Regions from separate parts of the Defluviitalea raffinosedens genome, predicted to be linked through region 1. Evidence: a T-box and tRNA genes for the amino acid it is inferred to sense, from the RefSeq annotation. Region 1 holds a T-box; the other holds one or more tRNA genes.
What was found. A T-box is a leader RNA that pairs with one kind of tRNA and senses whether it is charged. The one in region 1 lies ahead of serS (serine--tRNA ligase), so its partner is inferred to be a tRNA-Ser.
Positions count from the first base shown of each region.

Region 2: it has a tRNA-Ser gene. The T-box ahead of serS (serine--tRNA ligase) is inferred to sense a tRNA for this amino acid. The anticodon was not compared.

Region 1 is NZ_JAFBEP010000010.1:43,232-49,134, forward strand. Features, by position in the region: tRNA gene JOD07_RS08890 (tRNA-Ser) at 127-214, opposite strand; gene JOD07_RS08895 (ArsR/SmtB family transcription factor) at 355-639, shown strand; gene serS (serine--tRNA ligase) at 654-1,931, opposite strand; T-box leader at 1,971-2,182, opposite strand; gene JOD07_RS08905 (HD-GYP domain-containing protein) at 2,428-3,504, shown strand; gene adhE (bifunctional acetaldehyde-CoA/alcohol dehydrogenase) at 3,790-5,903, shown strand, end outside.
Region 2 is NZ_JAFBEP010000024.1:76-5,978, forward strand. Features, by position in the region: partial or broken rRNA gene JOD07_RS13340 (16S ribosomal RNA) at 1-3, opposite strand, end outside; gene JOD07_RS13345 (metallophosphoesterase family protein) at 305-892, shown strand; gene JOD07_RS13350 (BMP family ABC transporter substrate-binding protein) at 915-2,885, opposite strand; gene JOD07_RS13355 (hypothetical protein) at 2,963-3,403, opposite strand; tRNA gene JOD07_RS13360 (tRNA-Ser) at 3,530-3,617, opposite strand; gene JOD07_RS13365 (glycoside hydrolase family 13 protein) at 3,712-5,817, opposite strand.

The DNA.
Region 1 (5,903 bases):
GAATATTATACTATAGTATAACAATCAACCTTCAATTTTTCAACTATTTTCATTCAAATATCAAAAAATTTTAAATTAAAACTAAAAGGCATAAAAAAAAACTCTACATTAAATGTAGAGTTTGGACGGAGAAGGAGGGATTTGAACCCTCGCGCCGATTACTCGACCTATGCCCTTAGCAGGGGCACCTCTTCAGCCACTTGAGTACTTCTCCATGACTTCTGGTACAAAGTATAGCATACTGATTTTCTCTTGTCAACGGCTTCCACAAATCCCCTAAAAATTCATGTATTATATTGACTTATATATGTTATCATAATATTATAATATTGAAACAAATATTGGGGTGAACTTATGGACATAAAATCCTTAGAAAAAACGGCAGAAATCCTGAAAGCTCTCGGTCATCCGGCAAGACTTTGTATCGTAAAAGGACTTTTGGAAAACGGCGGATGCAATGTATCCTATATGCAAAATTGTATTGGTCTTCCTCAATCCACTGTATCTCAACATATATCCAAATTAAAAGCTGCAGGTATTATAGAAGGGGTAAGATGTGGACTGGAAATTACCTATAAAGTTGTCGATGAAGACGTCATTAAAGTTATGAATGCATTATTTCCTTCAGAAAAAAAATAAAGAGCAAATGCTCTTTATTTTTTTGCGATTTTTTCCACATTACCCATATAAGGTCTTAAGGCCTTAGGAATGATGATACTTCCATCTTCCTGCTGGAAGTTTTCTAAGATGGCTGCGGTAGTTCTTCCGATTGCAACACCACTTCCATTTAAGGTATGAACAAACTGCGCCTTGTCTTCTGCCTTATCTTTATATTTTATATTGGCTCTTCTTGCCTGAAAGCTTTCAAAATTACTGCAGCTGGATATTTCTACATATCGATTATAGCTGGGCATCCATACTTCTATATCGTATTTCATAGCCGCTGTAAAGCCAAGATCTCCTATACATATCTTTACTACCCTATAGGGAATTTCTAATAATTGAAGGATTTCTTCTGCATCTCTTGTGAGCTTTTCTAATTCTTCATAAGAATCTTCAGGCTTTGTAAACTTAACCAGTTCTACTTTATTAAACTGATGTTGGCGAATAACACCTCTGGTGTCTCTTCCGGCAGATCCAGCTTCCGCTCTGAAGCAAGCCGTATATGCGCAGTGCTTAATTGGAAGTTTGGAACCATCTAAAATTTGATCTCTGTACATATTCGTTACAGGTACTTCAGCCGTTGGCACAAGGAAGTAATCTGTGTTTTCTACTTTGAATGCGTCTTCTTCAAACTTTGGCAGCTGACCTGTTCCAATCATACTTCTTCTGTGTACCATAAAAGGAGGGAATACTTCTTCATATCCGTGTTTTTCTGTATGAACATCGAGCATAAAATTCATAAGTGCTCGTTCAAGTCTTGCGCCAAGCCCCTTATAAACTGTAAATCTTGCCCCTGTAATTTTGGCTGCAGTTGCAAAATCTAATATATCTAGATTTTCTCCTAATTCCCAGTGAGGCTTTGGCTCAAATTCAAATTGTCTTGGAGTTCCGAATTTACGAACTTCTACATTATCCTCGTCACTGTCTCCCATGGGAACAGAAGGATGTGGGATGTTTGGAATGGTTAAAAGCAGATTTTCTAATTTTTCATCTACTTCTTTTAATTCCCCATCTAATTCTTTGATCTTACCAGACAATTCTTTCATTTCTTCTAGAATTTTAGAAACATCTTTTCCTTCTTTTTTAAGGATTGGAACTTGCTTTGAAACAGCATTTTGCTTGCTTTTAAGCTGTTCCACCTCCTGAAGAATTGCTCTTCTTTTTTCATCCAGTACCAAAAAGTCATCCAGATTAAAATCTTCTTTTCTAAATTTTAGAGCTTCTTTTACTTCTTCAAAATTGTTTCTAAGCAGTTTAACATCTAACATCTTTATACCTCCTTTTAAATTTAAAAGCCCCCGTCCTAATTAAAGGACGAGAGCTGTCTCGCGTTGCCACCTTTTTTGTTATACATTAAGAATAATATATAACCTCTCTTAAGTGAGATAAAGGTCACAACCCTTCTGATTTATCATCAGCAGCTAAGAAAGTGGATCGTTTTATATTCTAAATCGGTTTCCACCTACCACCGACTCTCTGTATTAGAATGATAAAACTATTCTTTCCTCATCACTATTTTTTCATTCTTAAATTGATTTTATTATAGCATATAAAAAATTTTTTTCAACGTATAAATTTTATGTATAAAACTTAATGTAAGTGGTTATCCTTAAAGTGTACCCAATGTAAGGTACATCGCTAAATCCCCCCTCAACCTGGTGCTTCTCCCCCCTGAAGCCCAGGTCTTTTTTTATTTTGATTTTTCTTTACTTTGAATCAGGTATTATATACAATATGAATAGGGTGACTGAGGGAGGGGTTATCATGGAACGTATTATAAAGGTTCCAGTGGAGATGTTAGAACCTGGAATGATTCTTGGAGAAGATATAGATCATTTTTTTGGAAATATTCTTCTTAAAAAAGGTCATGTTCTGGATCAGCATTTGATTGACAAATTGGCAGAATTCCATGTTGAGTATGTATATATAAAAAAAGCTATGGAAGAAGAATATAGCTATACATCTCCAAATAATGTAATGTTTGACGAAATGGCATATATTAATTATTACGAAGAAGCCATTAAAATCATGTCCCAAATCTCTCATGATATAAGGCTTGGAAAAACATTAAAAATTCGAACTGTACGCAATGTTATCCATAGACTTTTAGAACAGGCTTTTGCAAAAAATAATATTCTTTATTGCTTAAATCTTATTAAAAACTTTGATGATTATACTTATACCCATTCTATTAATGTATGTCTTCTTGCCACCACTTTGGGGAAATGGCTGGGACTTTGTGATAAAGATTTAAATCAATTAGCCTATAGTGCCCTCTTTCACGATATCGGAAAATATAAAATTCCCCCTGAAATATTGAATAAACCCGGTAAATTGACTCCTGAAGAATATGAAATCATGAAACAGCATCCTGCTTACGGATATGAAATAGTCAAAAATATAATAGGGATCAGCCCTGATGTGGCCTATGGGGTTTTAATGCATCACGAAAAGATTAATGGAACAGGCTACCCTTTAGGTCTTGTAGGCAATCAAATTCATTTTTTTGCTAAAATTATTAGCATAGCCGATATTTATGATGCTCTTACTTCTGACAGAGTCTATCATAGAAAGATCTCTCCTTTCCAAGCTGCTGAAAGAATTTCCAGAGAAAGCTATTCAAATATTGATCCCGATATTTCATCAACATTTTTAAATAATATTTCTACTTTTTACATAGGATGTACAGTGGTTTTAAACACCAATGAAAAAGGTAAAATCATATATCTGTATCCAAACAAACCAACCCGTCCTTTAATAGAATTAGAAAATGGTGAATATATAGATTTAACAAAGGATGAATATTTAGATGTCATGATTGAGGATTTATTGTCTTCTTAAAGGAGATATTAAATTTTTTTATGACGAATTGTTAAATTTTTGTCATTCTTTTTTTAAGTATTTTATTGTTAAAAATATACAATTTGCATACTGTATACATGATCAAATCTTACAATTTGCAGGCTTTTTGCCCTATTTTTATGTGAGATATTTTTTTGGATTTTAATTGACAATATGTAGATTTCTATGATATTATAGGGTCGAAAGTTTAATAAATAACAAACTTTCTTTTTATTTTAATAATATTGTTAATTATTTAACACACTATTCTAAGGAGGTTATGGTATGGAAGAAAAGAAAAACAAAAATAACGTTGAAGTGAATGTAACTTCTATGATTGATACACTTGTTAAGAACGCGCAAAAAGCTTTAGATGAATATATGAATTTAGATCAGGAAACTGTTGACCGCATTGTTAAAGCCATGGCATTGGCAGGACTTGATCAACATATGTATTTGGCTAAACTGGCAGTAGAAGAAACCGGCAGAGGTATCTATGAAGATAAGATCACTAAAAATATTTTTGCAACAGAGTATATTTACCACAGCATAAAATATGAAAAAACTGTTGGTGTTATTGAAGAAAATGAAGAGGAAGATTACATGGAAGTTGCTGAGCCTGTAGGAATCGTTGCAGGAGTAACTCCAGTAACCAACCCTACTTCAACAACCCTTTTTAAATCCATTATTGCAGCAAAAACAAGAAATCCCATCATTTTTGCATTCCACCCCTCTGCACAAAAATGCTCCGCTGAAGCTGCAAGAATCGTTCGTGAAGCAGCAATCAAAGCAGGAGCTCCAGAATATTGCATTCAATGGATTGAACACCCATCTGTTGAAGCTACTCAATCTTTAATGAATCACCCAAATGTATCTCTGATCCTTGCAACCGGTGGTTCCGGTATGGTTAAAGCCGCATACTCATCCGGTAAACCAGCTCTTGGCGTTGGACCTGGAAACTGCCCTTGCTTCATAGAAAAAACTGCAAATATTGAAAGAGCTGTAACAGATTTAATTCTTTCCAAATCCTTTGATAATGGTATGATTTGTGCTTCTGAACAAGCTGTAATTATTGAAGCTCCAATCTATAAGCAAGTAACCGATTATATGAAGGCGCACAAATGCTATTTTGCAACCAAAGAGGAAATCAAAAAATTAGAACCTGTAATCATTAACATGGAAAAAATGGCTGTAAATCCAAACATCGTTGGTATGCCTCCTTATAAGATTGCAGAATTAGCTGGTATCACCATTCCAAAGGATACTAAAGTGCTCTGCTGTGAAATCGATGGTGTAGGAGAAAAATATCCTTTATCCAGAGAAAAACTTTCTCCAGTTCTTGCAGTAGTTAAGGCCAAAGATGTTGAAGAAGGCATCAGAATGGCGGAAATTATGGTTGAACTTGGAGGTTTAGGCCATAGTTCTGTAATCCATTCTAATGACGATAAAGTAATTGAAGAATTCTCCAATCGCCTGAAAACAGGACGTATTATTGTCAATGCCCCTTCTACCCACGGAGCAATAGGAGATATCTATAATACGAATATGCCTTCTCTGACACTTGGATGTGGCTCTTACGGAAGAAACTCCACCACATCCAATGTAACGGCTGTTAACTTAATTAATAAGAAAAGGGTGGCAAAAAGAAGAGTGAATATGCAATGGTTTAAAGTTCCAGAAAAGATTTATTTTGAAGCAGGTTCTGTTCAATATTTAAGCAAGATGCCAGATATAAGCCGTGCTTTTATTGTAACAGATCCATCTATGGTTAAGCTCGGATACGTAGACAAAGTATTGTATCACTTAAGAAAAAGACTTGACTATGTACATTGCGAAATCTTCAGTGAAGTAGAGCCCGATCCTTCTTTAGAAACCATTCAAAGAGGCGTAGAGTTAATGAATAACTTTAAGCCTGATGTCATCATTGCTCTTGGTGGTGGTTCTGCTCTTGATGCTGCTAAGGGAATGTGGCTCTTCTATGAACATCCGGAAGCAGACTTTACAGGCATGGCACTGAAATTCATGGATATCAGAAAGAGAATTTATAAATTCCCAAAAATGGGTAAGAAAGCAAAGATGGTGGCAATTCCAACCACATCCGGTACTGGTTCTGAAGTAACTTCCTTTGCAGTTATAACCGATAAATCTAAGAATATTAAATATCCTTTGGCGGATTACGAATTAACTCCTGATGTAGCAATCGTAGACCCAGAATTTGTTATGACCGTTCCTCCTTCAATTACTGCAGATACCGGACTTGACGTATTAACCCATGCAGTTGAAGCTTTTGTGTCCATCTTAGCTTCTGATTATACTGATGCACTGGCTATGAAAGCTATCGAATTGGTATTTGAATATCTTCCAAGAGCATATAAAGATGGAAGCGATGCTGTAGCAAG
Region 2 (5,903 bases), on a different contig from region 1:
TTATAATCCTTGCTAGTTTTGCTAGCTTTTCTATCCTTCAATCAATGGAATTGATTGGGCTTATATAAGCTGTCATACATTATTCTATTGTCAAAGAACTTTTTATTTTCCGTGACGAAGAGTATAATATCAAAAATCAAATTAAATGTCAACCCTCTTTTTTAATTTTTTTATCAAAAAATCTACAAATATATAAATATAGGTTTTATATCTGCGGTTTTTATGGTACACTAATAATAGATGCAATCTTTTTTAAATTGCTTCTTTTTACAGTACAAGAACATTAGAAAGTCGGTATACAGTCATGAAGATACTTATAGTTGGTGATAAAGAATCTCGATATATATGGGACCATTTTGATCGGGAACGCTTTAAAGATATTAATCTAATATTGTCCAGTGGTGATTTGAAGCCCGAATATCTGTCTTTTTTAGTGACTATGATTAAAGCGCCTTTATTCTATGTCCATGGTAACCACGATGGCCGTTATATTTATAAAGAACCTCAAGGATGCACCAGTATAGATAATCAGTTGGTGGTTTACAACAATATTAGAATCCTTGGTTTGGGTGGTTCACAAAACTATAATAATGGTAACTTTCAATATACAGAAAAGGAAATGACGCTTCGCATCAAAAAGTTAAAAAAAGCTCTAAAAAAGCATCATGGATTTGATATATTGCTTACCCATGCACCAGCTTACGGCCTTGGAGACGGAGATGATCTATGTCACAGAGGATTTCAGGCCTTTGTTGATCTTTTGGATCAATATAGTCCGAAATATTTTATACATGGTCACCAGCATTTGAATTATGGTCGGCAAACCAGATTTAGGACTTATAAGAACACATCAATTATTAATTCTTATGAATATTATATTCTGGAATATTAAAAAATCCCCTGACAGGGGATTTTTATTGTTTGATTCCTAGCATTTCTGTTAATGGATCAATACGTTGTTCATCATCTAATATAGGGATTTCTCCTTCTACTCCGTCTACAAACCAATTCATAGACAAAATCTGCTCGTAACTTGCCGTTTCATCTTTAGGTATGCGCAAATTCCCATTTTGATCATAGATAGGTCCTGTAAAAGGATAATATTCATTTTGAACAATCATTTTCTTCATTAATTCAACTAAACACTGAGTCTGTAATGGTACATGGGTTTTGGAATATATGATATCTACCATGCCCGTATCCATTCCCCACCAGAAATTAACCAGCTTGGGGTTGGAATTTAAGACATCAAACACAACCCTCCAGGTACCACTTAAAATATTTCTAAGCAATCTTTCATAGAATATTCCCCAGTTCCAGATTGGCAAGGCAAAATGAACCTGAGATATATCCTTTTCACCCTCATCTGCAAATTTTAAAGAATAAACTCCATATTCCTTTGACACTTCTCCCGGAACCGGCAAGTCATCATGCGAAATGATATCTGCTCCGGCATTATTTAATGTAATCCCAAGATTCTTAGCTTTTTCTGGCTGATCCCATTTATGGGTCCATTCAACCTTGACTTTCACGTAAGGATTAACCATTCTGGCTCCTAAGGCGAAGGCGTTTATTCCAGTAATAACTTCTGGAATAGGGTATGTGGCTACATAGCCGATAATATTTGTTTTAGTTAAGGAACCAGCAATAATACCTGTTAAAAATCTCGGTTCATGGATTCTTCCAAAATAAGTACTTACATGCCTAAAAGAATGGGTTTCAGAACAATTTAAAAACTTAACATTCGGGAATTCCAAGGCTGCTTTTAAAGTAGGATTAATATAAGTTGGACTGGTGGTAAAAATAATATCGTAATCATCTTTAGCCAATTCTTTCAAATACTTATAGGCTTCATTGCTTTCGGGAACATTTTCTAAATAAGTAGTTGTAATTTGATCCTTGAATACGTTTTCTACATGAAGTCTCCCTAAATTATGGGCATAAGTCCATCCGGAAGATTTAATCGTTTTTGCATATACAAAAGCCACTCTAAGATTTTTTCTGGACGTCATTAAAGTGGTCAGGGAAGAAATCACATTCTTTTTTGGCACTTCAATGGGATCAGTTCTAACTTCTCTGGATTGGTTTTCCGATAAAGCTTCTAATTCTGTCATAAACTTTTTAATTCGATTTCTTAACACATCCTCTTTGATCTCATCAGGAAGACCATAGATCTTAATATATTCCAATAAAGCATCCCCTGTCGTTATATTGAGCTTATCTCCCCCCAGCCTATGGTATATTTCTCTGAAAGGCCGATAAATATTCCCCATAAAATGCTTATACTTATCCGAATAAACAGTTAGATTAGGACTATATTGCTGCAAATATTTGCCCAGTTCAGTAAATCCATTCTCTTTTGAAAACCAAATGGAGTTAATTCCTGTTTGCTTGTTAAATTCAAGAAATTCATAATAGATTTTTATTACAGGATCAGACTCATCTTTTTTAGGAATCAAACGTGTTACATCAGCAGCTATGCCATAAGCATCACAATATTTTAAAACACTCACTCTTTTATTTCCTTCGACAACATAAAACCAATTCAAATATTCGTAGACTTTAATAGGATCTCTGATGCCTTCTTCCATATGTGCAATATAAAGTGCCGTCCATTTGGATTTGAATTCGGATTCTCCTGAAATAAGTGGCATAAAATTACTTGCAAAAGCAATACTTCTGGAATGCGAGTATGTACCAATGATCTTTTTAAGAGGAATTTCAACGATTCCCAAATTGATTTCCGATGCAATGTCAGAGTTTTTTACAATTCCGCCTAAGGACGGTAAATATCCCGAAATCCCTTTAGAGACATTTTCTGAATAGCTTGCTTTACCCAATTTACATGCATGTTGAAAGGCATTATCCGCTTCTTGTTTATTCATCTTAACCACCTCTCTTAATACTATTATACCGTTTTAAAAAACTTTTTAAAGTAAAAAAGACATCCGTAGATGTCTTTTTAGTTTATATCACTGCCATTTTCATTATTTTGATTTTCTTCATTTTGAATTTCTTCTGAGGGTTGTTTACTTTGATTTTCTTCATTTTGACTTCCGTCTTCTAATTCTGTTTGCATAGCTACTTCTAATTCTTCAGACAGTTTCTCTTTTTCTAGTTCTGTCATTTCATCATTTATAACTTTCGTACAATTGCAATCTTCTTCTGAATCGCACTCCTCATAATCATCATCATCGAAATCATCATAATCATCATAGTCTTCGTCATCATCATGATTTCTTTTTAGTACAAACCATATGGCTCCGCCAATAGCTGCTATTAAAGTAACTGCCAAAAAAACGCAGGCAATTATTTTCTTTTTTCTTTTTTTAGACGATAACTTGGATAATATTTCTCTAAGTTCATCCATATCCATATGATTTCCTTTCCATTTATTCAACATACCCATTCTCCCTTCATTATGCTTTTCTAATTTCCCCATCTATGTGTAACTTTATGTAAGCTCATATCCATGTATATCTTGAGTTATTTTATGTCGTTTTAGAATTAATTATACAAATAAAAAAAACGGAGGAGGTGGGATTCGAACCCACGGACGGTTTAAGCCGTCAAACGATTTCGAGTCGTTCTCGTTATGACCACTTCGATACTCCTCCAAGCTTAAATTTAATTGCGATATATATCGTATAATATAATTCGAAAATTGTCAAGTTCCATGTTTAAACAGTTTGGGGCGAAAATTATTCGCCCTTATTTCATAAAAATCATAGTGCTGTAAGGAGGCATCTTAACAGTCAAATAGCCATTATCAACTCTATAGTTCTTATTTTCTGTAAAATAGTTATGAATATCCGTAAATAGTATCCTTGTCATTTCATCTTTGTAACGAATACCCACTCTCCATACAGGAATGGATAATTGTCTTTCTTTTTCATCAATGTTTATTGCAATGACAAAATGATGATTCTGATCCCATCGACCATAGCTTAAAACCCAATCATCCGTCAATAAAAATTCTAAAGAACCTGTTTTTAGAGCCTGATAACTCTTATGAATTCTAATAATGTCTTTATGAAAACTTAAAAGTTCATTATCTTCCCTTCCCCATGGATATGTTCGTCTATTATCCGGATCTGTCCACCCTACTACTCCTGCTTCATCTCCGTAATAAATTGTTGGTGCTCCGGGCCAGGTCATTTGAATAACAACTGCTGCTTTCATAACTCCTTTATTGATATTATATGCTGCAGCTTCACTGCCCTTAGTGTGAATACGTCCCACTGTACGATTGGTTCTGGTTAAAAATCTTGAATGATCATGGTTGGATAATTCATTCATAGCAGTTTGAAGGGATTGAATATTGAATCGGGCCATATGATATCTCATGGCGTCTTCAAATATTCTTGCATTTCCAAGCAAATCTCCTCTAAAATGGTCACTGTGCTTTTCCATACCCGTTAAAAAATAAGATACAGGGTCCATAAACCCATCATAATTCATAACCGTATCCCATTGATCTCCCTGAAGCCAATCAAATGAATCCCCATAATGCTCTGCCAATATAATGGCATTGGGATTCGCTTCTTTTACAGCTTTTCTGAATTCTCTCCAAAAATAATGATTGTATTCTTTACTATAGCCTAATTCTGCAGCAACGTCCAAACGCCAGCCATCCGCATTATAGGGAGGTGATACCCATTTGCGTGCAATGCTGATAATATGGTCGAATAGTTCCCTGCAGCCTTCATAATTTAATTTCGGAAGGGTGTCAAATCCATTCCATGTATGATAGCAGTCGTTATTGGGCCAATTGTTAAAATCATACCACTGAAAGTAATTATGATAAAAACTTTCTTTTTCTCTATACGCACCTTTTGGATATCCCAGTTGTCCTCCATAAAACCCTTCTCTGTCCATCCATTTATTAAAAGATCCACAATGATTGAATACACCGTCTAAAATAACCTTTATGCCATTAGCATGGGCCAGCTGAATCAATTTAATCATCAATTCATTGCTTGCGGCTAAATTTTTCTTATCGGTAGTCCTTTTAACATACATGGTGGCATATTTATTGTTAAATTTGCCCTCAGACAAGACTTCTCCTCCGTCCTCAACAATCACTCCAAAATGAGGATCAACATAATCATAATCTTGAATGTCATATTTATGATTGCTCGGAGAAACAAAAATAGGATTAAAGTATATGACTTCTACTCCTAAATCTTTTAAGTAAGGTAATTTGTCCATAACTCCTTTAAGATCGCCACCATAAAATTCACGAATCCCATCAACTGAAGGATATTTATACCAATCATTCACTTTTTCAGAGGGCTTGCCTGCGTAGATATATTCGTTATCCAAAACATCATTGGTTGGATCCCCATTATAAAATCTGTCTACAAAAATTTGATACATGACTGCTCCTTTTGCCCAATCCGGAGTATGAAAATCGGGAACAATCCTAAAATCATAAACATGATCAATATATTTTACTAAACCTTTTTTGTTATAAAAATAGGATATACCATATTTTACAATTTCAAAAAAATATGAGGTACTGCTTTGGCATGGAGGAATGACTCCTTCATAATAATCAAACAGCTCATCCTGTACCAATTTATCCATTTTCAATCTTTGTCCTTGAACATGGACAAAAGCTTCATCTACATTATTTTTTGCCGTTCTTAATTTTACTTTTACCGGTTCATCTTTTCCTGGTTCAACAGGATCTCTGAAATTAGCCGTTTCATCACTAAATATAGCTTTTTCATTAAGATATTCTTTTACTGTACTCATATATGCAATCAATTTTTGTGCATAACTCATATTAGAAAAATTCAGAAGCAAGTCCATAGATTTCCTCCTCATATGACCAGTTGACCTTGATACGACCTTTTCAGTATCATATTATTCTTTCTTGTTGAATCCTATTCTATGAA